Regions from separate parts of the Brevibacterium sp. Lmc1 genome, predicted to be linked through region 1. Evidence: riboswitches for the same ligand, from Rfam matches in the RefSeq annotation. Region 1 holds a riboswitch; each other region holds the start of a gene.

Evidence for each region. Region 1 has a riboswitch for thiamine pyrophosphate ahead of thiM (hydroxyethylthiazole kinase). Riboswitches for the same ligand answer to the same signal wherever they lie in the genome.
Region 2: another riboswitch for thiamine pyrophosphate. It lies ahead of thiC (phosphomethylpyrimidine synthase ThiC); the one in region 1 lies ahead of thiM (hydroxyethylthiazole kinase).
Region 3: another riboswitch for thiamine pyrophosphate. It lies ahead of AC239G_RS03855 (TenA family protein); the one in region 1 lies ahead of thiM (hydroxyethylthiazole kinase).

The regions. Positions count from the first base shown of each region.
Region 1 is NZ_CM172803.1:3,107,719-3,117,267, reverse strand. Features, by position in the region: gene AC239G_RS13970 (GNAT family N-acetyltransferase) at 1-788, shown strand, start outside; gene AC239G_RS13965 (TfoX/Sxy family protein) at 1,427-1,774, shown strand; gene AC239G_RS13960 (LacI family DNA-binding transcriptional regulator) at 1,868-2,965, shown strand; gene AC239G_RS13955 (substrate-binding domain-containing protein) at 3,058-4,152, shown strand; gene AC239G_RS13950 (ATP-binding cassette domain-containing protein) at 4,251-5,075, shown strand; gene AC239G_RS13945 (sugar ABC transporter permease) at 5,072-6,283, shown strand; TPP riboswitch at 6,435-6,568, shown strand; gene thiM (hydroxyethylthiazole kinase) at 6,556-7,485, shown strand; gene thiE (thiamine phosphate synthase) at 7,482-8,240, shown strand; gene thiD (bifunctional hydroxymethylpyrimidine kinase/phosphomethylpyrimidine kinase) at 8,237-9,106, shown strand; gene AC239G_RS13925 (TenA family protein) at 9,208-9,549, shown strand, end outside.
Region 2 is NZ_CM172803.1:592,764-602,312, forward strand. Features, by position in the region: gene AC239G_RS02590 (TAXI family TRAP transporter solute-binding subunit) at 1-40, shown strand, start outside; gene thiC (phosphomethylpyrimidine synthase ThiC) at 253-2,061, opposite strand; TPP riboswitch at 2,057-2,165, opposite strand; gene AC239G_RS02600 (M18 family aminopeptidase) at 2,228-3,532, opposite strand; gene AC239G_RS02605 (DUF1684 domain-containing protein) at 3,668-5,338, shown strand; gene AC239G_RS02610 (M13 family metallopeptidase) at 5,443-7,413, opposite strand; gene AC239G_RS02615 (low molecular weight protein-tyrosine-phosphatase) at 7,466-7,981, shown strand; gene AC239G_RS02620 (copper resistance CopC family protein) at 8,047-8,694, shown strand; gene AC239G_RS02625 (PQQ-dependent sugar dehydrogenase) at 8,888-9,549, opposite strand, start outside.
Region 3 is NZ_CM172803.1:904,632-914,180, forward strand. Features, by position in the region: gene AC239G_RS03845 (hypothetical protein) at 1-677, shown strand, start outside; gene AC239G_RS03850 (phytoene desaturase family protein) at 694-2,175, opposite strand; gene AC239G_RS03855 (TenA family protein) at 2,230-2,916, opposite strand; TPP riboswitch at 2,911-3,017, opposite strand; gene AC239G_RS03860 (nucleoside/nucleotide kinase family protein) at 3,103-3,720, opposite strand; gene AC239G_RS03865 (ATP-grasp domain-containing protein) at 3,792-4,817, opposite strand; gene AC239G_RS03870 (VOC family protein) at 4,946-5,308, shown strand; gene AC239G_RS03875 (MFS transporter) at 5,363-6,745, opposite strand; gene AC239G_RS03880 (HutD family protein) at 7,058-7,591, shown strand; gene AC239G_RS03885 (hypothetical protein) at 7,791-9,158, shown strand; gene AC239G_RS03890 (catalase) at 9,394-9,549, shown strand, end outside.

The DNA of each region.
Region 1 (9,549 bases):
CCTTCGCCGAGGCGGGCTTCCGAGTGCTGCGGGAGCGTGCCGCGCTCGGGTACACGGGGGACGTCTACCACCGGACGAAGGAGACGAACCCGCACCGGAAGATGCTCGCCGCCCTGTGGCGGGAGAACCCCGTCGAGCAGATCGAACCAGGTCAGAAGCTCATCACGATGGCCGCCCTGCTGCATCGGGATCACCAGGGGGTGTCGCTGGCCGGCGAGCTCATCAGCGCATCAGGCCTGAGCACCGCGGCATGGCTGCGCAGCTACCTGCGGGCGTACCTGAAGCCGCTTGTCCATGCGCTGCTGGCCCACGATCTCGTGTTCATGCCGCACGGGGAGAACCTCATCCTCGTCCTCGACGAGCATGTGGTCACCGGGGCGTTCATGAAGGACATCGGAGAGGAGGTCGCCGTGCTCGGCCACCGCGAGCTGCCTGCCGATGTCGAGCGCATCCGCGCCGTGGTGTCGGGGGAGGAGAAGGCCCTGTCGGTGTTCACCGATATGTTCGACGGGGTCCTGCGGCACCTCTCCGGCATCCTCGACGGCGATGGACTGCTGCCGGCCGAGAGATTCTGGGCGATCGTCGCCGAGACCCTCGACGACTACGAAGCGGAGCACCCGGATGATGCGCGCGGTGTCAGCGGCGACGTGGATCTGCGTGCCGACCACTTCGCTCATTCGTGCCTCAACCGGCTGCAGCTGAAGAACACGAAGCAGATGGTCGACATCGGCAACCAAGCCGAATCACTGCTCTACGCGGGCACGATGCCCAACCCGGTGGCTCGCTGAGTCATAGGGGGCCACGCCGACCGCTCACCTGAGCGGCGACCGCTCGTCGCATAACTTGATACAGCGACGGCAACTCGAGCGCTCAGTGAAGGATGACTGAGCCAGTGCGTGCGCTCGCCGCTGCGCTGAGCGGTCGGTGATTCGACGCAGCAGAACATGCCACTCGCCGAGGCGGGACTCCGGAAAGGAGTCCCGCCTCGGCGAGTACGTTCAACGAGTTGATCCGATGGCGGAATCGGCGCCATGTTTCTGAGCGCGTCTGCGGGCGATGAGCAGGCCGAGTGACCAGGCCAATGGGATGGGGATCAGCGGTCCGCAGAACAACCAAGTGAGTATCATCGCGACACCGGCCGAGATCCACCCGTCCTCAATGGTGCTCGCCCAGATGGTTACGACAATGCAGAATCCCAGGAGAAGAAGACACACAACTGACACGGCGGCGTAGAGCCAGCGGCCCACTGTGGATTTCGGAATCACTCTGTCCTTCCGCAATCGCGGCGTACTGTGAGATTTGACGATACAGGCAATCTTGTCGAACTCATGTTGATTTTCAAGCGGTTACGGCATAATTCGATAAAGGCATCACCGTCGTAAACCACTCGTTTGGAACACTGCAGAGCCGACCGGAGGCCACTGATATGACTCCCGAGCAGACTTCACTTATCGAACGAATCCGTGCACTCATTGTCGAAGAGCCCGTGGTTCGAGAGGTCTCGATGTTCGGAGGCCGCGCGGTCATGGTCAACGAGAAGATGATCGTCAGTGCTGGTAAGACGGGCGATCTGCTGGCGCACATCGATCCCGACCGTCACGATGAGCTCCTCAAACGACCCGAAGCTGCCCAAGCCGAGATGGGAACCGGTCGGGACATGGGACCGGGGTGGATCAACGTGAGCGCAGAGTCTGTCTGTGATGACGAACAGCTGGCATTCTGGGTCGAGACCGCCTTGGACTTCAACCGGACGGTGACAGGCCAGCACAACTGAGTCCGCCGCGCGAGCGGTTAGTATCATTCCAACGGTTGCCTGTGCGTCGATGCGCAGATTCACGAACCGGTTCTCAGACTCAAAGGTGTGCGCATGGCGAAGCAGAACGATCGGCCGACCCTGGCCACGGTCGCTGCGCGTGCCGGCGTGAGCATCAAAACCGCCTCCCGCGTCCTCAACGGCGAAAAGCACGTTGCCGCCTCGACGGCGGAGAAAGTCGAAGCTGCCGCCGAAGAGCTCGGATTCCGCCTCAACCCCACGGCCAGACGCTTGCGTGCCGGAGGCCGCTCACCCTATATCGGCGTCGTCCTCTCGGACGCCGGTGACGCCTTCCAATCACGTGCCTTCGCCGCAGTGGAAGCCGAGCTCGCAATCCTCGACCTGCGCCCGGTGGTGACCGTGGTCGGTGACGACCCGAACCGAGAGGAAGCCTTCCTCGACGAATGCCTCGCCAACGACCTGACCGGGCTCATCGTCATCCGCGCCCACCCCGAGGCGGCCGAGACCTACGCACGAGCCGCCTCGGCGCCGGGCACTCGAATCGTCTCCCTCGACCCAGCGGTCGAAGGCCCTGGAATCAGCATCGTCGCAGGCGACGATCGTGAGGCGGGACGCCTCGCGGCCGAACAGCTGCTCGCTCACGGGCACATGGCACTCGGCGTCATCGGCGACCATTCGCCCAGCCTCATCACCACCCGCCGACTGCAGGGAATCCAGGACGCCATCGCCGGCCGCCGCGGCGTCGGCTGGCGCGCCTATATGCGCGAAGACGCCCACGACGAAGCCAGCGCGAAGAACGTCGTCGCCGCCTGGCTCGGTTCCCGCAGCGCACCCGGAGCCCTGATCACCCTGTCCGCCACAGTGACCCAAGGTGCCATCGACGCCTGCCGCCGCCTCGGCGAATGGCCGGCACTGGTCGGCATCGACGATTTCCCCACGGCCGAACTCCTCGATGTCACCGTCGTCGATCGCAACGTCGAATCCCTCGCCGCCGAGGCGGTCCGACGACTCCGGGTCGGTGTCGAACCCAGCGATGCTGGCGAGGGCGGGGACCGCCTCGGCGAAGGGGATGGCCCGATTGCGGGGGAGGCGAACCGGCGCGATCGAGTCGACGACGGCGTGCCCGATTTCGACAATGCGCTGTGCGTCATCGCTCGTGGCAGCGGTGAAGAGCCGCCGGACACCCGCTGAAGATTTTTGTCGAAACAGTTGACAGCAGGCGGCGTTCAGCGAATCATATTCAACAGCCTGACAACGTTGTCAGAAAGATTGAAAGGTTCACAATGAGGCACAACCTTAAGTCCCACAAGAAGCTGGCGCTCCTCGGTGCCTCCGTCGCGATCGGCGCTCTTGCGCTCAGCGGCTGCGGCAATCAGAAGGGCCAGGGAAACGACGAGGCCGACAGCGGATCCGGCGGCGACGGGGACGTCACCATCGCGCTGCTGCTGCCCGAGTCGAAGACCACCCGGTACGAGTCGCTCGACAAGCCGAACTTCGAGAAATACCTCAAAGAAGCCAACCCAGACGCGAAGGTCGAATACCGCAACGCCAATCAGGACGCGACTCAGCAGCAGCAACAGATTGAGGCGGCCGTGACCGAAGGCGTCGACGCCATCGTCCTCGACCCCGTCGACGCTTCCGCAGTCTCATCCGCGCTGTCGAAAGCCGAAGCGAAGAAGATCCCGGTCATCTCCTACGACCGCTTCTTCGAAGGTGCGGATTACTACACCTCGTTCGACAACAAGAAGATCGGCAACCTGCAGGGCCAGGCCGTCCTCGACGGGCTCAAAGACGCCGGCGTCGACCCGAAATCGGGACCGGTCTGGATGGTCAATGGTGATCCGAAGGACCCGAACGCCGCGGACTTCAAGGCCGGCGCCGAAGAGACCCTCAAGGGCGCAGGCGTGGACATCGCCGCCAGCCACGACACCCTCGACTGGAACCCCGACGACGCCCGCCAGTGGGTCGAAGGTCAGCTGCAGGGCAAGGGCGAGAAGCCGATCGCGATCTACTCTGCCAACGACGGCACCGCCGGTGGCGTCATCGCCGCAACGAAGAAAGCCAAGGTCGAACCCGTCGTGACAGGTCAGGACGCCGAGGTCGACGGTCTGCAGAACATCCTCAAGGGTGACCAGTTCGCCACGATCTACAAGTCGATCCCACCGCAGGCCGAATTCGCTGCGAAGGCCGCAGTGGCCCTGGCCGCTGGAGAGGACGTCGATGCGGGAACGACCTATAAGGACACTCCGACGGACTTCGTCGAGGCCAAGGTCGTGACCAAGGACAACATCAAGGACATCGTCGGCGACCAGATCAAAGCTGATGACATCTGCACAGGCAAGGTGGAGAAGCTCTGTGCCGATGCCGGCGTGAAGTGAGCGCGTGCGCGTTCACAATCTGACGTGCCCGACCTCGAGCCGGCGACCGCCACCGGTCGCCGGCTGCCGGGGTCAACGACTGCGACAAGTAGGAACAGATGACATCAGAGACACCCGACCCGGCAACTGAGGCGACGCGGACGCCGGGCAGCGACAGCGAGCCGGTGCTCGAACTGCGCGGAATCAACAAACGGTTCGGTGCAGTCCAAGCCCTGACCGACATCCATCTCAGCGTCGGTCGCGGCGAAGTCGTCGGCCTCGTCGGCGACAACGGCGCCGGCAAATCGACCCTGATCAAGGTCATCGCCGGAGTCCACGCCGCCGATGACGGCGAACTCATCATGAACGGGACGGCGCAGAGATTCTCCTCCCCGAAGGATGCACAGAAAGCCGGAGTGGCCACAGTGTTCCAGGATCTGTCCCTGTGCGAGAACCTCGACGTGGTGGCCAACCTGTTCCTCGGACATGAGAAGACCCGCGGCGGCGTCCTCGACGAAGTGACGATGGAAGCCAAATCCTGGGAGCTGCTGCGCAGCCTCTCGGCAAAGATCCCGAGCGTGCGCGTACCGATCGCGGCCCTATCCGGCGGTCAACGTCAGACGGTCGCGATCGCCCGGTCCCTCCTCGGCGAACCATCCTTGGTCATGCTCGATGAACCGACGGCGGCACTCGGCGTCGCCCAGACGGCCGAAGTGCTCAACCTCATCGAACGGCTCAAAGAACGCGACCTCGGCGTGCTGCTCGTCAGCCACAATATGGCCGATGTGCAGGCGGTGTGCGACCGGGTGCACGTGCTGCGGCTGGGCAAGGACGCCGGTGATTTCCCCGGTGACGAGCGCACCGATGTGCTGGTCGCCGCGATCACCGGAGCCAGCGACAATGTCGTGACCAAACGCGCCGCACGGAGGGGTGAGCGTCGATGACCCGCAATTCCTTCATCACCGATGAGCGGATCTCGTCCGAAGGCGTGATCGGCACCTTCGTCCGCCGGGTCAAAGAGGGGCAGCTGGGGTCGTTCCCGGTCATCCTCGCACTCATCGTCATCGTCATCGTATTCCAGTCGGCCGACTCGAACTTCATCTCTCCGGCCAACCTAGTCAACCTCTCCACTCAGGTCGCGTTCCTCGCGATCCTGGCTCTCGGCATCAACCTCATCCTGCTCCTCGGCGAGATCGATCTGTCTCTGGCGCAATTGGGCGGTTTGGCCGCCTCGCTGCTCGGTGTCTTGGTGGTAAGGCAAGGTGTGCCGCCGGCCTTGGCGCTGGTCATCATGCTGCTGCTCGGCCTGGTCGTCGGCGCGATTCAAGGTTGGTTCTTCGCCGTCGTCGGCATCCCGGCGTTCGTCGTCACCTTGGCCGGTCTGCTCGCGTTCACCGGTCTGACTCTGACGACATTGGGCACGCAGAAGAACCTGTCGATGTCGGACACCTTCGCCTTCGACTTCGCCAGCTTCTACTTTCCTGCGATCTGGGCCTATATCTTCGGCGCCGTCGCGATCATCGGCTTCGGCGGCGGCATCATCTATTCGAAGCTGCGCCGCCACCGGGAGGGTCTCAGCGCTCCGAGCTGGACCTCTGTGATCGTGCGGATCGTGCTGCTGGCCGCGATCGTGTTCGGGTTCCTCATCCTCGTCAATCAGGACTTCGGTCTGGCGATGCCTTTCTTCCTCATGATCGTCATTGCGATCATCATCGACCTCGTGCTGCGCAAGACCCGCTACGGTCGTTCCATCTACGCCGTCGGCGGCAAGGTCGAAGCTGCACGGCGTGCCGGCATTCGCGTGACCTGGGTGCGCATCAGCGTGTTCATGGCAGCCGGAGTGCTGGCCGCATTGTTCGGCTTCATCAAGACCGGTGTGACGACAAATGCGGGATCGACGCTGGTGAGCACGCAGGACCTACTCAATGCGATCGCTGCAGCTGTCATCGGCGGCACCTCGCTGTTCGGCGGACGCGGAACCGCCTGGGCAGCCGTGCTCGGTGCTCTGGTCGTCGGTGCGATCAACAACGGTCTCTACCTCATCGGCTTCAACTCCGATGCGCAGCAGATCATCACCGCACTCGTCCTGCTCACCGCCGTCGTCATCGACGCGCTCAGCCGCCGCGGACAGAGGTACGTCGGGCGCGGGTAGTGGGGCGTGAAGCTCCCTCTGCCGACCGCTCGCCTTAGCGTCGAGCGCGCAATGCATAGCTTGATACAGCGACGTTGAGTCGAGCGGTCGGTGCTGAGCATCCAAGCAGAGTATGGAGTCGCCCGTGTCCGACCGGGCTGATACAGTCGGAGCCAATGACATGGGGTGCCTCATGAGGATCCGTGCGCACCAAAGAGTTGCGCACGGAGGACACCGAGGCTGAGAGAACACCCATCGAACCTGATCTGGGCCATACTAGCGAAGGGATCGTCATGGTTGACTTCGACCTGCGTTCTGCGAATGCGCGACTGCGCGCAAGCAATCCACTCATCCAGTGCATCACGAACACCGTCGTGCAGCAGTTCAGCGCCAACGTGCTCCTGGCCATCGGCGCCTCCCCGGCAATGCTCGACCACGAGGCCGATGCCGGACAGTTCGCCGGGATCGCAAGCGGAGTCCTCGTCAACTTCGGCACCGCCTCGAACCACCAGCTGCTCGCCGCCGATGCCGCCATCGACGTCGCCAACACCGCCGGAAAACCCTGGGTCCTCGACCCCGTGAGCGTCGGCGCCGTCGACTTCCGCACCTCCCGCATCCGCCGCGCCGCCGCCGATCACCCGACCGCCATCCGCGGCAACGCCTCCGAGATCGCCGCACTCGCCGGAGTCGGACTCGGCGGTCGTGGAGTTGACTCCACCGACGAAGTCGACGCCGTCCTTCCCGCCGCCGCGAAACTGGCCAGAGAAACCGGTGCCATCGTCGCTGTCTCCGGACCAACCGATGCCGTCGTTGCCCACATCGACGGCACTGACCACGTCGCCCGCATCTCCGGCGGACATGAGTTCATGCCGCTCGTCATCGGCACCGGCTGCTCACTCGGTGCCGTCACCGTCGCCTACCTGGCCGCCGTCCGAGCCGGACTCGCCGACCCCGACGCCGACGTCTCAGCCGTCAACGCCACTGAGCAGTCCGCGAACGGTGGGGCCGCCTCGGCGAAGTTCGAAGCCGTCGTCGCCGCCCACGCCCACTTCGCGGTCGCCGGGGAACTCGCCGCCGATGGTGCGAAGGGTCCGGGCAGCTACTCGGTGAACTTTCTCGACGCACTCCACACCGTCGACGGTGACCGACTCGCACAGGCGAGAATCGGCCTCGACACGCTCACTTCTGCGAATGAAACCGCCGGCGAAGGCGTCCAGGCATGACCGCCGGATCCGCCCACATCGCTGACAACCCGGCTGACGACGGCGCGACCGTGAACGACCGAGACGGCTCGGCCGACCGCTTCGCCGGAATCGACACGCGCCTCTACCTCGTCACCGACTCCGCGCAATGCGAGGCCGCCGGCCGCAGCGTCGCCGAGACCGTGCAGGCCGCCGTCGCCGGGGGAGTGGGCATCGTCCAGGTCCGCGACAAAGACATCGACGATGCAGGCTTCTATTCGCTCACCCGCCAGGTCATCGCCGCCGTCGATGCCGCCACCCGCGACACCGACCGCACGGTCCCCGTCGTCCTCAACGACCGCGTCGAGGTGGCCCGCCGCCTCATCGATGAAGGCGAGAACGTGCACATCCACGTCGGCCAAACTGACACCACCGTCGTCGAGGTGCGCGCCGCCCTGGGTGCGGAACCGCTCATCGGTCTCTCGGCCGCGAACAGCGACGAATTCGTCGCCGCCCGAGACTCCGGAGTCGTCGACCTCGTCGGCATCGGACCGGTCTATGACACCTCCACGAAAGCCGACGCCCCCGACGGAATCGGACCGGACCGCCTCGGGGAACTGGTGGCAGAAGCGGGCATCCCCGCGGTCGCGATCGGCGGCATCAACGCCGATCGTGCTCCTGACCTGCAGGGACGTGGGCTGATCGGGATCTGCGTGGTCTCGGCGATCTGCATGGCCGACGATCCGAAGACGGCAGCAGAGGAGCTGCTCGCCGCATACGCCGGGAGTGCACAGTGACAACCCGCCCGCCGATCACCCTGTCCATCGCCGGCACCGATCCCTCCGGCGGTGCCGGAATCCATGCCGACCTCAAGACCTTCACCGCGCGGAAGACCATGGGCACGACCGTCATCACCGCCCTCGTCGCGCAGAACACGCACGGTGTGTCCCGCGTCTATCCGATCGACGTCGATTTCGTCGCCGATCAGTTCGACTCCGTGCTCGGCGACCTGCCCGTCGATGCGACGAAATCGGGGATGCTCGGCAGCCGTGACCTCGTCGAACTCGTCGTCGATCGCGCCGCCGAAGGCCGGCTCGGCTTCTATACCGTCGACCCGGTGATGATCGCGACCTCCGGCCACCGCCTCCTCGAGACCGATGCCGTCGAGGCCGTGCGCACCCACCTGCTGCCGGTCGCCGACCTCATCACCCCCAACCTCCCCGAGGCGGCCCTGCTGATCTCCGACGACGAACCCGAAGCGCAGACGACTGAAGCCATGCGTGACCAGGCTCGGCGCCTGCTCGAACGCGGCCCCGGAGCTGTCCTGCTCAAGGGCGGGCACGGCAGCGAGGACGAGGTCATCGACATCCTCGCCACCGCCGATGGCCAGGTCCGCGAGTTCACCCACCCCCGCGTGACGACGATGAACACGCACGGAACCGGGTGCACTCTGTCAGCCGCGATCACCGCCGAGGTGGCCGTCCTCGGCCGCGAACGCACAGAGATCGGGTCGGACATCCTCGGCGAGGCCGTCGACAATGCCCTCGATTATCTTGCTCGCGCTCTCACCTCGGCCGCGGACTGGCAGCTGAGCCTCAACCCGGAGGGCGCCCACGGACCCGTCGACCACCAGGTCGACATCGTCCGCGGTCGACCCGCCTGACATATCCATCCCGCCAGACCACCACCTCACGCGAACCGCCAACTCAGTCGATCCACCACGTCATACGAACCACCACGTCATACGAGCACAAAGGAGTTCCCATGACCGTCACCTTTACCGCCGGCCCATTGACCACCCAGCTGTGGGACCGTGTCCGCCCCATCGTCAAGCAGATCGAAGAGCTGCCGTTCCTCGCCCAGCTCGCCGACGGCAGCCTCGATCCGAAGGCCTTCGTCAACTACATCTCGCAGGACAGCCTCTACCTGAACGGATACGCCAAGGCCATGTCGTTCCTGGCCGCGAAGACCGTCGACCGTGACGAATCCCGATTCTGGGCCGGATCCGCCGCTGAGGCGATCACCGTCGAAGAGGAGATGCACGGAGAGCTGCTCGCCGATGCCCGACTCGCCTCGGCGCTGGAAGAACTCACCGCGGAAGGCTCC
Region 2 (9,549 bases), 1.7 Mb from region 1:
CCCGGGCTCGCAGAAAGCACTGGACGAGCTGAATAAGTAAGTGCGAGTTGCCCAACCGCTCGTTCAAGGCGTGGCGCGTCTGTCGATCTGTGTACAGTCCGATAGGCGCGCTCCGCCTTGAACGACGCTGACGAGGAACGGAGCACCCCGCTACGCACGGCGGGCCGTGCGACCCTCGGGCAGTTTTCGCCGGGGCCGTCGGCCCTCCGTTGTTCTGAGGGCCGACGGGCGGGATCCGGCCCGGAGCCGGACTCAACCTTCCCGCAGGCCGACGGTCGGATCGGGCAGGTAGACCTCTCCGCCCGATGCGAGGAACTCGCGGCTCTTCTGCTGCATTCCCGCCAGGGCCTCCTGCGCCTCGGCGCTGCCGTAGGTATCGCGGATGTCCTGGGAGATGCGCATCGAGCAGAACTTCGGACCGCACATCGAACAGAAGTGCGCGGTCTTCGCCGGTTCCGCCGGCAGCGTCTCGTCGTGGAACGCCTCGGCGGTCTCCGGATCGAGGCCGAGGGCGAACTGGTCCCGCCACCGGAATTCGAATCGAGCCTTCGACAGCGCATCATCGCGGGCCGTCGCCCCCGGGTGGCCCTTCGCGATATCGGCGGCATGCGCGGCGATCTTGTACGTGATCACCCCGGTCTTGACGTCGTCACGGTCGGGCAGCCCGAGATGCTCCTTCGGGGTGACGTAGCAGAGCATCGCCGTGCCGTAGCGGGCGATCTCCGTCGCCCCGATCGCCGAGGTGATGTGGTCGTATCCGGGCGCGATATCCGTAACCAGCGGACCCAAGGTGTAGAACGGCGCACCGTGACAGAGCTCCTGCTGACGTTCGACGTTCTCCCGCACGAGGTGAAGCGGAATGTGCCCGGGCCCTTCGACCATCACCTGGACGTCGTGGGCCCACGCGCGTTCGGTGAGTTCGGCGAGAGTGTCGAGCTCGGCGAACTGGGCGGCATCATTGGCATCGGCGATAGAACCCGGGCGCAGTCCGTCGCCGAGCGAGAAAGCGACATCGTAGCGAGCGAAGATCTCACAGAGTTCATCGAAGTGGGTGTAGAGGAAGTTCTCCTCGTGGTGGGCAAGGCACCAGCCGGCCATGATGGACCCGCCGCGTGAGACCATCCCGGTGACCCGGTCAGCCGTGAGAGGAACGTAGCGCAGCAGCACACCGGCGTGCACGGTCATGTAGTCGACACCCTGCTCGCACTGCTCGATGACGGTGTCGCGATAGATCTCCCAGGTCAGCGCGTTCGCATCGCCGTCGACCTTCTCCAGCGCCTGATAGATCGGGACGGTGCCGATGGGGATCGGCGAATTGCGGATGATCCACTCCCTAGTGGTGTGGATGTCATTGCCGGTCGACAGATCCATGAGGGTGTCGGCACCCCACTTCGCGGCCCACCGCAGCTTCTGCACCTCCTCGGCGATGGAGCTGGTGACCGCGGAATTGCCGATGTTCGCATTGATCTTGACGAGGAACGCCCTGCCGATGATCATCGGCTCGGATTCGGGGTGATTGATGTTGTTCGGAATGATCGCGCGACCGGAGGCGAGCTCGGCGCGCACGAGTTCGACATCGCACTGCTCGCGAAGCGCCACGAACCGCATCTCCGGGGTGATGATGCCCTGCTTTGCGTAGTGCATCTGGGTCACCGTGCGGCCGGACTTGGCCCGACGGGGGACCGGTTTGCGTCCCTTCCACTGCTGCGACGGGGCACCTCGGCGGACGGCGGCACGACCGTCATCGGCGATGCGGTGGCCGCGGGCGTCATACGTCTCAGTGTCGAGGCGGTTCTCGATCCACGGGAATCGCAGAGCGGGCAGTCCCTCTTCCGGAATGCTGCCCGGCCCGACGGTGCGGTAGACGTCGACGGGATCGTTGGCCCGACCGTTCGAGTCCTCGAGCTCGATGCGGGTCACGGGAACGCGGATGTCGTGTTCCTCGTCCTCGACCCATGCCGGCGAATGCGTCGGATACTGCTCGAGGGTGAACTGGTCGTGCGAATCTGCGTCAGACGAAGTCGTGGCAGGGGCAGGTGTTTCAGGGGTGAATGCAGTCATCTGCAGTCCTCACTTCCTACGCCGGTATCAACCGGATCAGGTTCTACGGTCTCGGACGATCCAGTCCGATCTCAGCCCTTGCAGCGGGCTCCCGTGGGGTCGTGCCATTCCTATCACGACTGACGCAGTGAGGACAACCGTGGCTCCTTGAGCGACGGGAATGGGGTCAGCCGCCCTGGAGGAACGCCTTCGCAGCGGCGCCGAGGGCGACGACGTCGGAGACCGCGACCATTTCGCGTGCCGAGTGCATCGAGTACAGAGCCGGGCCCACATCAACGGTCGTCATGCCCAGCCGGGTCGCGGTCAGCGGTCCGATCGTCGACCCGCAGGGCATCGCATTGTTCGACACGAAATCCTGGTACTCGACCCCGGCGGCCGCGCACGCCCGTGACCACACGGCGGTGCCCACCGCATCCGTGGCGTAGCGCTGCTGAGCGTTGAGCTTGAGCAGGGGACCGCCGCCGAGGCGGGGGCGGACATGCGGATCGTGCCGTTCGGGATAGTTCGGATGGGCAGCATGCCCGGCATCGGAGGAGACACACACCGAGGTGGACATCGACGCGAGATAATCGCTGCGCGTCGACTGCGGCAGCAAGGAGGCGACGATGCGCTCGGTGACGTCGGCGAGGAACGGACCGCACGCGCCCGAGCGCGAATTCGACCCGATCTCCTCATGATCGAACGCCGCGAACAGTGGGATGCCGTCGAGCCCGTCGGCATCGAGCTGGGTGAGCGCGGTGACGCCGGCGTGGACGGACAGGAGGTTGTCCAGCCTCGGCGAGGCGAAGAACTCCTCGGCGGCACCGAAGAGGGCCGGCTCCTGAACGGGAATCGTGTAGACATCGTGGCCGACGACGGACTCGGCATCGACCCCGGCAGAGGCGGCGAGCAGTTCGATGATGTCCGCCTCGGCGAGGTCGGCCAGACCGATGACGGGAGCGGTGTGACGCTGCTTGTCCAAGGTCAGACCCTCATTGACCTGCCGGTCGAGGTGGATCGCGAGCTGCGGGATGCGGGCGATCGGCCCGGTGCGGGCGAGCACGATGCTGCCGTCGGCGAGGCCGAGCCGACCCGCGAACGCGAGCTCACGATCGAGCCACGAATTCAGCAGCGGCCCGCCGTAGATCTCCACCCCGACCTGCCGGGTGCCTTCGGCGGTGAACTCGCCGCCGGGTTTGAGTTTGAACGCCGGGGAGTCGGTGTGGGAACCGAACACGCGGAACCGGGGAGCCGCCTCGGTGACGGTGGGATTCATCCACGCGATGAGCGCGCCGTCGCGGATGACGTAGTGCCCGGTTCCGGGCGTCAGCGCCCAGGGAACGGACTCGTCGAGGCGGGAGAAACCGGCCTCTTCCAGGCGTTTCGCCGCGGTGTCCACCGCGTGGTAGGAGCTGGGAGATGCGCTGACGAAGTCGCCGAGGTCGGCCGCTGTCGTCGCGGCCACATCCGGTCTCGGGAGTGATTCATTCATTTCCCCAGCCTATCGTTTGCGGTAGTTTGGAGGTGAAGAAGATCAGGTCTCAGACGCCGGGTTGCCACCGGGTCCGAGAATCAGGCGGGGGCAGCGACCCTGCGACCGCACCAGCGACGGCAAGGAGTGTTCGACGTGAACCAGTTCGTGACGGAGTGGAACACCTGGCGCGACTCACGGAACTCAGCCCTTGCGAAACCGTTCGGCTGGCTCAGTGTCGTCGGACTCCACTGGCTCGACGCCGAATCGACCTGGACCGACGCCCCCGGCACGTTCACCGTCGACGACGGCTGGGTGACCGTATCCCTGAAGACCGGAATCAAGGCCGGCCCCGCAGCCGAGACATTCGACCTGCTCAGCAAGGTCGACAACGGTGAGTCAGCTGCCGGTGGGAACGGGACGAACGGGACGAACGACACGGGTGTGACCAACTCGGGGCCGACCCGTGCGACCAGCCCGGCCGTGCCCAGCGACACCTCGACTCTGCCGAGGGTGATGGACCAGTCCGGTGTGGGCGCGGCTGCGGCAGACGCTGCGGGTGCCGACTCTTCTGCCGGAACGGGCGCCGGATCCGATGCGGGGTCCGATGGCGGATCCGACTGGCACGCAGCAGCGCCCGCCAAGCCACAGGTCCGCGTGGAAGAGAACGGGTTCAGCGCGAAGCTTCCGAACGGCGGCTCGCTCAACTGGTTCACCGTCGGCAACGTCCTCTACGAACTCATCGATCGGGGCGGCCGCCTCGGCGTGCGTGTGCGCAATTCGAAGTCCCCGCTGCTCGGGAAGTTCTTCGAGGTTCCGGTCTTCGACCCGGACCCGGACTTCGTCTTCCTCGCCCGGTTCACCAGGTTCGACCCGTTCAAGACCTACACCATCGAAACCGCCCAAGAGGACCTGCAGCTGCAGACACAGGCGGCGGGAACCGTCACCTTCGAGACCTCGCACGGTGAGGTGAGCCTGCTCGCCACCGGGTGCCCGAAGACCGGACTCCAACTGGACTTCCACGATTCGACGAACGGGAGCACCACCGCCGCGTGGCGGACCATCGACCTCGGAGTGCCGAATCAGGACGGGTCGCTCGTCATCGATTTCAACCGTGCGGTGAACTACCCGTTCGCGTTCACCTCGTTCGCCACCTGCCCGGCCCCGATCGAAGGAAACGTCGTTCCGTTCGACGTCACCGCAGGTGAGCGGCGTCCTCCATTCTTCTACTCGGAGGCCGGGATCAACGTGCCGTTCCTCTTCTACGTGTGGTGGGACGAAGAGAGCGCCGAGGTGACGCGCCCCTGGTATTCGCGTTTCGGCCTCGACATCACCATCCTCAACCCCAACCACGACGACGGGCGGATCTCGCTCGTCGGCTTCGACGGGGTCGCGATGTCCGGCGGGGATCTGTCGCCGCTGGGGCGCAAGGCCCGGTCGCGGCTCATCGATGTCGCCACCGAAGCGCTGACTTCACGGATTCCGGTCATCGGCATCGGCGCGTACTCGGCGTTCGTCATCCAGGCCCAGCGGGAGCTGCGTTCGCAGCAGGGCTACGTCGACGGCATCGAAACCGAATACGAGGCGCCGGCGGACCGTCTGCTCATCGTGATGAACAACGAGCTCGACCCGAAGCAGGCCGGTTTCGACATCGTCCACACCGACGCCAGCGGGCTGATCTATGTGGAGATGCCCTTCAACATCCCGCTCGAGTCCGACCGCACTGAGGTCGAGGACTTCCAGTCGGCGATGGAATCCGGTGCCTCGATCACGAGCTGGCAGGAATTCGACTACCGCATGGTCGCCCTCATCCGCCACCACCGCTGACGGCCGGCTCCCAGCCTCAGTCCCAGCGCCCGTTTCCTCCCAGAACTACCTGACGGCGGCCCAGCAACCTCGCGCGAGGTTGCTGGGCCGCCGTCAGGTAGCAATTACCAGATGGTGACTCGCTGGTCGGGGGCTAAGTACATGCCGTCGCCCTCTGCCACGCCGTAGGTGTCGTGGAAGGCGGTCATGTTCTTCACGACCTGGTTGCAGCGGAACTCCTCCGGCGAATGCGGGTCGATCGACAGCCTGCGCACACGCTCCTCGGTGCGCATCTTCGACCGCCATGCCTTCGCCCATGCCTCGAAGAACGCCTTCGCCTGCTCGGCCGACGGCGCCACCGGCACGCCCGGAGTGCCCGCCCGTTCGCCGAGTTCGAGCTCGAGCGCCTTCCACCCGATCGACAGACCACCGAGGTCGCCGATGTTCTCACCGACCGTCAGCGCCCCGTTGACGTGCTGATTCGGTTCGAGACCTGTCGGGACCAGCTCTTCGTACTGGGCGATGAGTGCGTTCGTGCGCTCCTCGAACAGGGTCCGATCCGATTCGGTCCACCAGTCGACGAGGTTGCCGTCACCGTCGTAGCGCGATCCCTGATCGTCGAACCCGTGACCGATCTCGTGGCCGATGACCGCGCCGATCGCTCCGAAGTTTGCGGCCACCTCACCGGAGGCGTCGAAGAACGGCGGCTGGAGGATGGCCGCCGGGAAGACGATCTCGTTCATCACCGGGTGGTAGTAGGCGTTGACCGTCTGCGGGGTCATCAGCCATTCCGTGCGGTCGATGGGCCCGCCGATCCGCTTCACCTGCCGCACATGCTCGGCCTGCGAGCAGCGACGCACGTTGCCCACCAGGTCGGAGGAGTCGATCGCGGCCGGGTACTCCCGCCACACCTCCGGGTAGCCGACCTTCGGGGTGAACTTCGAGAGCTTGACCAGGGCGCGTTCCTTCGTCTCCTCGCTCATCCAGTCGAGCTCGCGGATCGACTTGTCATAGGCCTTGATGAGCATGCCCACGAGGTGGTCGATCGCGTCCTTGGACGACGGCGGGAACTCAGCTGAGACGTAGAGTTTGCCCACGGCCTCACCGAGGTAGCCCTCGACGAGGCTGACCCCGCGCTTCCAGCGCTCCCGCAGGGCAGGAGTGCCCGAGAGAGTGCGGGAGTTGAAGTCGAAGTTCTCCTCGACGAACTCATCGGAGAGCAGCGAGGCGGTGTCGGAGACTACGACGAAGCGCAGCCACGTCTTGATGGTCTCGATGTCGGTCTCTGCCCACACCTTCGCCATGCCCGTGACGAATGAGGGCTGGGAGACCACGAGGTACTTCAGATCAGACGCATCGGCGGTGAGGATCCCCAGGTAGGAGTCGAAGTCGAACTCGGGTCCGAGGTCGCGCAGCTCGGAGATCGAATACTTGTTGTACGTCTTCTCCGCATCACGGCAGGCCACGCGGTCCCAGTGGTGGCGTGCGAGTTCGGTCTCGAACGTCATCACCTTGGCGGCCACCTCGGCGTCGGAGATTCCGGACTTCTCGCCGAGGCCGGCAAGGGCCGCGATCTTCTGTACGTGGGCGAGGAATTTCGCGCGCACCTCGGCGTGGTCGTCGTTGAAGTAGTAGTCCTCGTCGGGCAGGGAGATGCCGGCCTGGACGAGATAGAGGGCGTAGACGTCGGAGTCCTTCGCATCGGCGGTGACGTACCCACCGAGCAGACCGCCGATACCCTCGGTCTCCAACCGGGCGAGAAGGGCGGCGAGCTCAGACTTGTCCTCGGCGGCGTCGATAGCTGCGAACGTCGAGGTCAGCGGGGCGACTCCTAGTTCGTTGATGCGATCGACATCCATGAACGAGGTGAACAGGTCGGCGACCTTCTGCCCCTCGGAGCCCGGCTCCTGCGGGGCGTCGGACACGGAGGTGATGATGTCGCGGACCTTGGTCTCTGCGGTGTCGAAGAGCTCACGCATGGCTCCGTCGCCGGCCCGGTCATCGGGGATCGTGAACGAGTCGATCCACTCGCCGTTGATGTGCTGGTACAGGTCGTCCTGAGGCCTGATCGAGGTCAGTGAGGTTTCAGAAGTCATGGCCCCACAGTATCGTGATCAGAGCCCCGCACGCCCTGCCCGAGGAGGAGATATGAGTCTGGCATCCGTCGTTTTCGTGTGCACCGGCAACATCTGCCGATCCGTCACCGCCGAACGTGTGCTCTTACATCACCTGGCCGATACCGGCGCCGAGGCGGTCGTCGACTCCGCCGGCATCAGCGACGAGGAGGCCGGCAACCCCATCGACCCACGTCAGGCGCGTGTGCTCGCCGCGGCCGGCTACCGCACCGACGATCACGTCGCTCGGCAGATCACCCCCGAATGGTTGGCCGACCGCGATCTGGCGGTGGCGATGACCGCCCGCCACTATCGTGCCCTGGAGCGGATGATCTCAGGTCTTCCCGCCGAGGCGGCCCCGGAGCTGCGGATGCTACGCGAGTTCGATCCGCGGGTGGCCGGGGTCGAGGGCGACGGTGTTCCGGCGCCGGATGTCGAGGATCCCTGGTACGGCGAATTCAAGGATTTCGAAGAAACTCTTGAGACAATTGAAGTGTCCGTGCCGGGAATCACGGATCGTCTGCGCGCGCTGGCCGCGAAAACTCAGTGATACTAGTAGGCACAAGCTTGCTGACACGACCGACATCGCAGGTACGCCTCGAAGGAGAAACTCTCATGACTCGTCTCATGACACGACAGAACTGGTCCGCTCTCAGGCTGGGCTTCGCCGCCCTGCTGGTGGCCGCGATGAGCGTGTTCGCATTCGCCCCCGCCGCCAGTGCCCATGATCAGCTGGTGTCGTCGAATCCCGAGGACGGTGCCGAACTCGATCAGCAGCCCAAATGGCTCGAGATGACCTTCTCCGGCGACATCCAGGAAGTCGGCTCCGAGGTCAAGGTCGTCGTCGACGGCAAGGATGTCTCCGCAGGTGAGCTGACCGTTGAGGGCAAGAAACTCAGCGTCGCTCTGCCCGATGATCTCAAACCCGGCGACTACAAGGTCACCTGGCGCGTGGTGTCGCAGGACGGCCACCCGATCTCCGGTGACTACTCGTTCGCGATCAAGGATGCCGAAGGCGCCGGCGGTGATGTCAAGGAATCGTCCGGAGAGTCGACGAAGGCCGGACTCGGCGGCGGAGTCGTCGACGAACCCGGCAAGGACACCGAGGATCGCGGCGAGATCGGCGAGTCCACCGGCAGCGACTCCGGAATGTCGACGCCGATGATCGTGCTGCTGTCTGTCGGCGGCCTGGCCATCATCGTCATCGTCGTTCTGCTCATGCGTCGCAAGTCCCAGGGCCTGCCCGGCACCAAGGACAACTGAGCGAGGACCCCCACACAGCACGTCTGACACGAGGCCCCGAACGCGAAGAGCGTTCGGGGCCTCGGTGTATCCGGTCCGTGGTGGAATCGGCGGCGATCTCGTTCAAGCGTCAGCGCGGTTATGGCGAGGTACACCGGCTGATAAGTGTGCTTCGCCTTGAAGGAGAGGCTAGGGAGGCGGTCGGGCCAGCACCTCAGAGTGTGAAACGCAGGAGACGGTCGTCGTCCGGGCCGGGTTCTCCGCGACCGTCGGTGTTGTTCGTCAGCACGAGCAGCGACCCGTCGGGCGCTTCGACCACATCGCGCAGTCGCCCGTGCTCGCCGGTCCACAGCTCTGACGACGACTTCAGGTCGTCGAGCGGAACTTGGTGTAGGCGCTCACCGCGCAGCCCGGCGATGAGGATGCTGTCATCGGTGACGGCCAGTCCGCTGGGGCTCGCTTGGTCGGGGGACCACTGCTGCACCGGGTCGATGAAATCACCGTCCCCGTCACCGGAGCCGCCGTCACTCGCACCGTCACCCTGGGCGATGCCCTCGACCTCGGGCCATCCGTAATTCCCGCCGGCTTCGATGACGTTGAGTTCGTCCCACGTGTCCTGCCCGAATTCCGAGGCGTACATCGTGCCCTCGTCGTCCCACCCGATGCCCTGCGGATTCCGGTGCCCCATGCTGAAGACGAGTGAATCGCCGAAAGGATTGTCATCGGGAACGTCGCCGTCGGGCGTCATGCGCAGAATCTTTCCCGACAGCGCACTCTCGTCCTGTGCGCTGTCGCGATCGCCCGTATCGCCGAGCGTGGCATAGAGCATTCCGTCGGGCCCGAACGCGAGCCGCCCGCCGTTGTGGAAGTTCGCGG
Region 3 (9,549 bases), 2.0 Mb from region 1:
CTCTTGACGAAGACGGAACGAGGCTCCCCTGGGGATTCGACGAGTGGCTCGCCTCTGTCCTCACCACGGAAACCCGTTACCGTCACAACTTCGCCAAGGACCCCTACGACGAGCTCACCGGCGAATGGTGGTCGACCCCACCCCATGGCCTCTGGTCGTCGACGGGAACGTGGCCGGATGGAACCCCGATCGGCCTCGAACTCGTTGAGGATGACCTCGGTCTCGAACGCGCCCGAACCTGCCGTCTGCGCCTGCGCCCGGACGCCCGCATCGCCGAGATCCGCCGTCCGGAGGACTGGGCGGATCTGTGCCGCCGCTACCCACTCGACGTCACCGCCCAGCGCCGTCAGGTGTGGTTCGAGACCACCGGTCGCAGGGGACGCTGGGTCATCCCCGACTGGACACGCGTGGCCGAGGAATACGACGGTGTCCACGTCGGTCTCGCCGGCTATCTGCGGGCGGCAGGTGCGGTCATCGATGTGGCGGAGGGCCACCTCGGTGAGGATCCGGATCCGGACACAGTCCCCACCGCGGGGAACACGGACGATCGGACCGCGAGCCTCATGGCGGGCTGGCACCCGGATACGACGTTCTGGCTGAACGACGTCATCGAAGCAGTCACCGAGGTGGCCGAATGGCACTATGACAGCGACGCTGATCGGTGGGTGCAGGACTGAGTGAGCTGAATGAAAGTCAGTCGCCCGGGGCCAGGCTCGGAGCTTCCGTGATCCCGAACCGGGACTTCAGGGCGCGACGGGCGGCGAACCATCCGTTCATCCCGTGCACGCCCGGTGCCGGCGGGGTCGCCGCCGAGCACAGGTAGGCGCCGGGGACGCCGAGGCTGTAGTTGTCCCAGCTGGTGCGCGGGCGGGCCATCATCCGGTAGAAGGAGACGATGCCGGTGGCGATGTCCCCGCCGATGTAGTTCTGGTTGTGCCCGGCCATCTCGGAGGCGGGGATCGCGTTGTGCGCGACGATGCGGTCGCGGAAGCCCGGGGCGAAGCGTTCGAGCTGGCGGGTGATGTACTCGGTCGGGTCGAGCGGGCAGTCGAAGGGCACGTGCGCATACGTCCACAGCGGTCGCAGGCCGTTCACCTCGCGGGATGGGTCGAAGACGGTCGGATCCGAGACGAGGCACACGGGATCGGCGGGCATGCGACCGGACATCACCTGTGCCTCGGCGGCGGCCATCTGCGCCCGTGAGCCGCCGATGTGGATAGTGCCGGCACGGCCGACGTCGGGGTCGGACCAGGGGACCGGCCCATTGAGGACGAAATCGACCTTGGCCGCGGCGTTGCCGTGTTTGAAGCTGCGCAGGGCTTTGTCGACGTGGCTCGGGATGAGGCCGGAGAAGATCTGCGCGGCGTTCAGCGCCGAGGTGTCGAGCAGGTAGGCGCGGGCAGCGGGCATGTCCGATACGTGGTCGATGCGCGCATCCGTGTGCACGGTTCCGCCGTGGGCTTCGAGGTCGGCGACGAGGTAGTCGATGATCGACTGCGATCCGCCGATGGGGGAGGGCCAGCCGCCCGCGTGGGCGACGGTAGAGAGCATCGTGGCCGTGGCCGCGGTGCCCATCGCCGGCAGCCCACCGATTGCGTGCGCGGCGACACCGGTGAACAGGGCCTGGGAGGATTCATGGGAGAGCGGAATGTTCCACGCCGGACTGGCCTGGGACAGGAGCCGCAGGCCGAACTTCACGACGTTCGCGATGCCGGGAAGATCGCGCAGGGTCTCCGGCACAGAACGTTTGTCACCGAGGGAGAGCCAGATCGCGTCATCGACCCGGTCGAGCAGCGGAGCGAAGAAACGCCGCCATTCCGGTCCTGCCGCGCCGAGGTGGTCGACCGTCTTTTCGAGATCGTGGAAGGCCAGCGCGGCGGGTTTGCCGTCGAGGGGCTGGGCGTAGGAGATCTCGGGGGTGGTGAACTCGAGGCCGCGGGCACGCAGGTCGAAGTCGACGAAGAAGGGGCTGGCGATGGCCAGTGGGTGGACGGCCGAGCAGATGTCATGAGTGACGCCGGGGGCCAGACCGAGGTCGAGGGTGCGTGCACCGCCGCCGATCGTCGGCTGAGCCTCGTAAACTTCGACGCTCAGCCCGGCGCGGGCCAGGGTGACGGCGGCGGCCATGCCGTTGGGACCACTTCCGACGACGACTGCATCTACACCTGTGCTCATGGGGCCAGTCTAGGTCAGTGAGATGGACGGCTGCGGCGTGCGTTCCCTGGCGGCTCAGTTGTCGTACACGTTGTCGAAGAAAGCGCATTCGAGGTCGACGGCGTGCCGCCACACGCGGGTCAGGGACTCGGCGGCTTCGGCGTCGCCGGAGGGGAAGACGCGTTCGAGTTCGTCGACGAGGAACTGCACCCACCCGTGAAAGGCCTCGCCTCGGTGGAGATCGATCCAGCCTCGGTGAATATGTCGCGGCGGCATGTCCATCCGGGACTCGGCCCAGTCGAGATAGAGCCATTCGGCGACAACGAGGACGACGAGCAGCTGCGGATACGACGCCGAAGCGACTGACGAGTCCATGAGATCGCGGAACCCAACCGTCGGGGCGGTCAGTTCCGGGTGGAGATAATCGGCTGTATCGACTCCCAACTCGGCGAAGGAGTCGACGAAATAGGTGTCCTCATCGGCGACGAGCATTCCCAGCTGTCGGGCGAACCGCAGCTTCGCCTCGAGTTCATCGGCGTGGGCCACGCACGCGCCGAGCATCGACAGAAACGACTCGAAGAACTGATAGTCCTGCACCAGATAGTCGCGCATCACGGCGTCGTCGATGCTGCCGGCGAAGAGATCCTGGACGAATCTGTGTTCGACGGCTCCCGCCCACTGCCAGCTGGTCGAACTCACCAGTGCTGATACCGCTCCGTCGGCGTCCACGGTGATCGATGTGTCGAAATCTGTGGTGGTCATTGCTTGTCCACTCCCTCCGCCGGTGCTCACCGGATCAGGTTCAAAGGGTCTGCATGCGCACTCTCAGCGCCGGTCCTTTCGGCGCTCCCCTGTAGCACTTCGACACTATCATCGGGATAAGGTGTGCTGTCAGAGCGAACGGGCCAGGGCTGGCAGATCAGGGCCGGTCGGGCCCGGACCGGCGGATCAGGGTCGGCCGGGCCCGGACCGGCGGATCAGGGTCGGCCGTTCCAGATCGCGATTGTCGAGCACCCATGTGGCGTTTTCCCACGGAGCAGCCTCGGCGAAGTAGAGTCGCTGACCACCGACGTAGCGGCGATTCGACTCATCCTCTGGATCGGCATCGAAGGCTCCGGCAAATCGCTCGTTTCCTCGTGGGACCGAGACTTCAAACGGAACATCGACCCAGATGCTCGCATCCCAGAGATCCACAAGCTCGGGACGATGGAGGAAGATTCCCTCGACCAGGAGGACGCAGTCGTTCGGCAGGCTCCGAGGTTCGGGCGCTATCGGCCGATCCTTGTCGACGTCCCACACGGCTGGAACGACCGAGTCGCCTCGTCGAAATGGTTCGACGACGGATTCGACGAAAGCTCCGTAATCATAGGAACGGCGATAGAAAGTGTCTGGCCCCTTGCCTTGGGCGTACCGGATCGCCCGAGGGTGGTGGAACGCGTCGATGCTGATGGCGGTGACCCGGCGGTCGGAATCTTGTCCAGGAACGTCCGCAGCGGTCTCGGCCAAATTCACGAGCTCGTGAGCGAGCATCGTCTTCCCCGCACCGTCGACCCCATCGAGGGCCACGAGAGCGCGTTGCCTAGGCCGGACTGCGCGGAGATCGGCGAGCAGGTGACGTAGGACCGTGTCCCGGGACCTCACCTGGATGCGGACCCGGCGAGCGGCACGGACGGTGGGGCCGCCTCGGCGAGGGCATCGGCGATGAAATCGGCGATACGGTCCGCGGCAGGCTGACGGCCTGCCGACTGTTCGGCGGACTCGACGGACGGGTTGTAGTTCGTGTTCGTGTTGATGTCGTAGACGACCTGACGGCCGTCGGCGGTCTCGATGAACTCGACGCCGGCGATCTCGATGCCGAGGTCGGCCAACAACGTCTCGAGCCGAGCGATGAGCGGTGTTCCGGCCGTGATCTCCTCACGGCGGGCGAACTGGGGGACCGCCTCGACGTCGGGATCGGCCCCGGCACCCGGAATCGTGCAGGCATCGGCCGGGCACAGCTCGAATGACCCAGCCGAGACGTCGACGCGCACCGCATAGTGGAAGCGTCCGCCGATGACTTCGGCACGGGTGATGAACGGCTGGGCAGGCTGCACATATTCCTGGATGAGGGTGATGCCGTCGATCGGCGCATTCGCTCCACCGGGCGCGAACTCATCGGCGACCGCCTCAAGCTCGGCGTGGGAGTCGAAGCGACGCACACCGAGGCCCTTGCCGCCCTGATTGTGCTTCGTGATGAATGGGGGAGTGAAGCCGGCCGCGGCGTCGACGAGCGCCCGCGGTCCGAACGCGGCGGCGGTGCGCGGAACATCGAAGCCCCGGCCGGCCAGCTCGCGATGCTGACGGACCTTGCTCACCTCGAGCTCGTAGACATCGCGACCGTTGATGACTCGGCGGCCGGCGGCGGCGAGCCAGTCGAGGACCGCACGCCCGTACTCCTTCACATGCGGATCGGTCCGGGTGTGCGCCGACGCCGACAGCCGCGACCAGAACACCCCCTGTGGGGGCTCGGCGTCGAGATCGATCGTGGTCTCGGGCAGCAGCCATTCGACGTGTGCGACGCCGAGGCGGTCGAGCGCATCCGTGAATGGTGCGATCCATTCCGGATTGTCGTGGATGATGTGCACCGTCGGAGTGCCGCCGACGGGCAGGGCATGAGAACTCATCGCGAACCTTCATCGTGTGGAGCCGGTGCGGCCGAGAGTACGCGGAAACATCGGCGGATCTGCTCAACAATCCTACGCCCTGGTGTCCAGCCCTTCGCTGTGTCAGTGCGGCGGCGTAGACTCGGGGCATGGCTATCGCAAAGCAGCCCGTTGTCGTGCTCGACGCCCCTGACGCCGGTGAACTCGCAGAGTTCTACGGCAAACTCCTGGACTGGTCGGTCACCGTCGAAGAAGACGGCACCTGGGCAGAAGTCGTCTCCAATTCGTGGCCGCCGATCTGCATCCAGCAGGTCGAGGACTACCACGCACCCAGCTGGCCCGGGCAGGCCCACCCGCAGCAGATGCACCTCGACGTCATGGTCGATGACCTCGACGTCGCCGAGGAAGCCGTGCTCGAGATCGGCGCAGGCAAGGCCCCAGAGCAGCCGGGAGAGACGTTCCGAGTGTTCCTCGACCCGGCCGGCCACCCGTTCTGCCTGTGCAAGGGATGACCGGCCCCGCCCAGAGCTGATCCGGAGAGACCGACGGCGCTGATACGCGCCGGCTCAGACCAGGTCGGCCTCCTCGTTGAGCTCCTGGGCGAGGTCCTTCGCCTCTTCCTTCGACGCCGCCGACGGAGTCGAACCCCACAGCGGACGACGATTGCTCTCAGGCACGAAGTGGATCGTGACGAGCCCGATGACTCCAGCGGCCATGAGGTAGATCGCCGGCCACATGAGGAATCCGGTGGCGTTGATGAGCGAGGTCATGACGAACGACGTCGTGCCGCCGAACAGCGAGATCGAGACGTTGAACGCGATCGCCAGTGCACCGGCGCGGACCATCGTCGGGAACAGCGACGGCAGAGTCGAGGGCATCGTAGCGCTGAAGCAGATGAGGCTGAGCCCCATGATGAGCAGCCCGAGGAAGACCACGAAGTCGTTGTGCCCGCGGATGAGCCACAGTGACGGGAACGAGAGCACGATGAGCGAGAGCGCTCCCGCGCGCACAACGGCCTTGCGGCCCAGCCTGTCCGAGAGCTTGCCGATGACCGGGATGAGCGCCAGACAGCAGGCCATGACGATGATCTGCAGGACCTGCGAGGTCAGTTCTGAGACTCCGCCGCTGCCCTGGAGGTCCTCGACCATCGGGAAGTACACGGGAATGAAGGAGGTGAGCATGTAGTTCGTCACGTTCCACGCCAGCACCAGACCACAGCAGGCCAGCAGGTTCGGCCACAGCTTGAAGATCTTCTTGAACTCGCCCTTGGCGTGGTTCTTCTGCTCCTCCTGTTCGGAGAGCTTCTCCATCTCCTTGTAGGCAGGAGTGTCCGCGAGCTTCGTGCGCAGGTAGACGCCGATGAAGCCGAGAGGCAGAGCGACGAAGAACGGGATCCTCCAGCCCCACGACTCGAGGAACTCGGGAGTCGAAACAGCCTGCATGATCGTGGCGACGAGTGCACCGAGGACGTAGCCGGTGAACGTTCCGACCTCGAGCAGGCTGCCGAGGAAGCCGCGGCGCCGGTCGGGTGCGTATTCGGCGATGAAGGTCATCGCATTAGAGTACTCGCCGCCGGTGGAGAACCCCTGGAGCAGACGGCAGGCCAGCAACAGGAACGGTGCCCAGAGGCCGACGGTCGCATAGTCGGGGATGACACCGATGAGGAAGGTGCCGGCGGCCATCATGATCATCGTCATCGCCAGCACCTTGTTGCGCCCGATCTTGTCGGCCAAAGGGCCGAACACCAGACCGCCGAGCGGACGGACAAGGAAGGCGACGGCGAAGAGTCCGGCGACGATGACGGTCCCGATCGGTCCTGAGTCCTCCGGCAGGAAGATTCCCTCAATCACGACGGCGAGGTAGCCGTAGACACCGAAGTCGTACCATTCGGTGATGTTGCCGATGGCCGCGGCGCCGATGGCCCGCTTCGTGACGTCGGGCTTGGTCACTGTGATCTCTTCCGGCCGCCACCGCCGGCGGACATTATCCGGTCCGAACATGTCCCTCCCTCCGATTGCCGGTGAGAGGCTTGCGGGAACGCGACCCGGGCGCGAATCCACAGAGTGTGAGAATCACGCGCAGTCGTCTCCGCGAGCCCCTCATCGTTCTGGTTGATGTCGTTGTTCTCAGCCGGGTGGCCCCGACGAAAAACACCACTCAAGGCTAGTCCTCTCAGCTCTCATGGCAACCCCGATTGCGCGGGAACCCCCCCGATTCCGAGGTTGTGAACAGCTCGTCGCAGGTCCGTCTAAAGTGGTTCCATGCGCCTTCTCACCAGCTTTGATGATCGTGATCCCGTTCCCTGGGCCAACGGTGCCGGGGAGACGACCGAGCTCGTCTCCCTCGCCGACTCCGAGAATCTGACCCCGCTTGCGCGGTCGTGGCGACTGAGCATCGCACGGCTCGATCGCACCGCCGAGTTCTCCGTCCTGCCAGGGATGGAGCGCACCTTCCTGCCCACCGCCGAGGTGGTGCTGTCCGTCGACGGTCGAACACACCGCATTCCCCGGCTGACTCCGCTGCGCTTCCTCGGGGACCGAGCCGTCGTGCTTACTGAACTGGGTGAGCCGTGCTTCGCAGTCAATCTCATGGTCGCTCAGTCGGATTCGGTCGACCCGCCTCGGCGAGAGCTGGCGATGATCGGCCCCGACGAGGAACACGCAGTGAGGGCGGACGACGGCGCCGCCTTCCTCCTCACCCTCGCGTCGAGCCCGGACCGCCCGCGTTTCCAGCTGTTCGAACTCACCGGTTCCGACGGTCCGGCGGACCGCCTCGGCGGAGTCCTCCTGCGTTGAGGGAAGACGGGGCCCACACCGCTGGGGAAATGGTGTGAAGCGCGTGTCTGCCGCATCACACCGGTCGTCGTTTTCGCAGGTCAACACGCCTATCCGCGGTCGGGTGGGTCAGCGATCTCCCAGACTGCGAGGGGGTGGGTCAGGATGCCCGCACACTCGAGTCCGATACTGGTGAGAAGTACGTGTTTATGGAGGACCATTGGCATCGAATCACGGCGAAACCGACCAGACGGACAAGCAGCGGACGACTCCCGGCAGTGAGGCTCCGCCGAGCGCGCCGCGGCACTCTCAGACTCTGCCGCTCATCACCGAGGAGATCGCGGAGAGGCCTCGGACCGAGACGGCGCCGACCGAGCATGTCACTACTCCGGTGATGCCGCCCAATCCGATCCGCCGTGACGATCGGACCGGAGCAAGTCCGGCGAAGAGCGTGTCGACGGAGACCGTGGGCACCGAGGGCGGGCAGCGGACCGCCTCGGTGCCGTCGAGGGACGGAAGCCAGGCGGAAGAAGCGGCTGGCGGTGCCGACGAGAAGAAGTCCGAAGGGCGAATTTCAGCCACCCAGCTGATCGCGGGTGCCGGTGCCGCGGCGACCTCCTCGGTCATCGGCGGTCAGCTCGGCGTCGCCGGCACCGTCGTCGGCGCGGGCATCGCGAGCATCGTCACCGGTCTCGCCGTCACCCTCTACGGCCGCAGCCTCGACAAAGGCAAGGAGAAGATCCAAGAGGTCGGCTCCAAGCTGGCCCCGGCCGTCAAGGCGAAGATCGCAAAGAACCCCACCGCGAAGACCGCAGCTGTCGATCAGACACTTGCCGAGGATTCGGCCTTCGCCCCGCCGGAGCCCACCAGTGGCCATGCGACTGCGTCAGCCGCCTCGGTGCCGCACGACAGAACAGCCGAAGACGGCGACAGCAGTGAAACCGAGAGCGAGCCCCGCTCCTGGTGGCAGAAGCTGCGACGCAAACGAGTCCTCTACCCGTTGACGATCGGCGTCGCCGCCTTCGGAATCGGACTCGGCGCGGTCGTCGTGGCCGAGAACTTCACCGAAGCCGATATCTCACCGGGCACCTCGCAGATCTCACGATCAGTGACCGGACAGTCGACGAACGACGAATCCGTCACCGACGACGGAACCTCGAACTCCGGGAGCGCAGGAGACGAATCGTCGAGCGGATCCGGGTCGAGCGCCGACGGCGGTCAGAGCTCATCGAACAGCGGCTCGAACACGCAGAACGGTCAGTCCACCTCGGCGGGGGAGACCGGCACCGAAGGTGCGGCCGAGGGCCAGGACTCTCAGGGTACGGACACGACGACGGGCACGAGCGATTCCACCGGCGGTTCGACGAGCACCGACGGCACCGAAACGAGCAGCGGTTCCACCTCGACCGATGGCACCGGCAGCACCGGGGACACCAGCGGCGGCACAAACAGCAGCACAGGCTCCGGATCCGGCTCGGACGGTTCGGGCAGCGGTTCCGGCAGCGGCTCGTCGGGTTCGGGCGGATCCGGAACCGGCGGCTCGACCGGCGGTTCCGGTGGTGGGTCGGCCGCCTCGGCGGAGGGGTGAGCCGGACAACGTCGAGGACGGGAATTTAGACAGCCCACCCTTGGTTGTATGAAGTAGAGAACATCGCTAGGTTGAAACCAACTCCGACAGTGTTCTGCCGAAGTCGGGATAACGAGACTGGGCGAACGGCGCTCAGCCGATCGATCAGCTGCACCGGCGGGAACCGCATCTCACCGGTGGCCGTGATCGCGGGCTGGGCGACGACGCCTGAAATCAAACGGTTGAAGGAGATGTTATGACGCAACATACAGATCATGAATATGCCGGTCACGACAATACGAAGGCATCGACGACCGAGTCCGGTGCGCCGCGGGAATCCGATGCTCACTCGCTGAGTGTGGGCGCGAACGGGCCGCTGCTGCTCCACGATGTGGCTCTGGTTGAGAAGCTT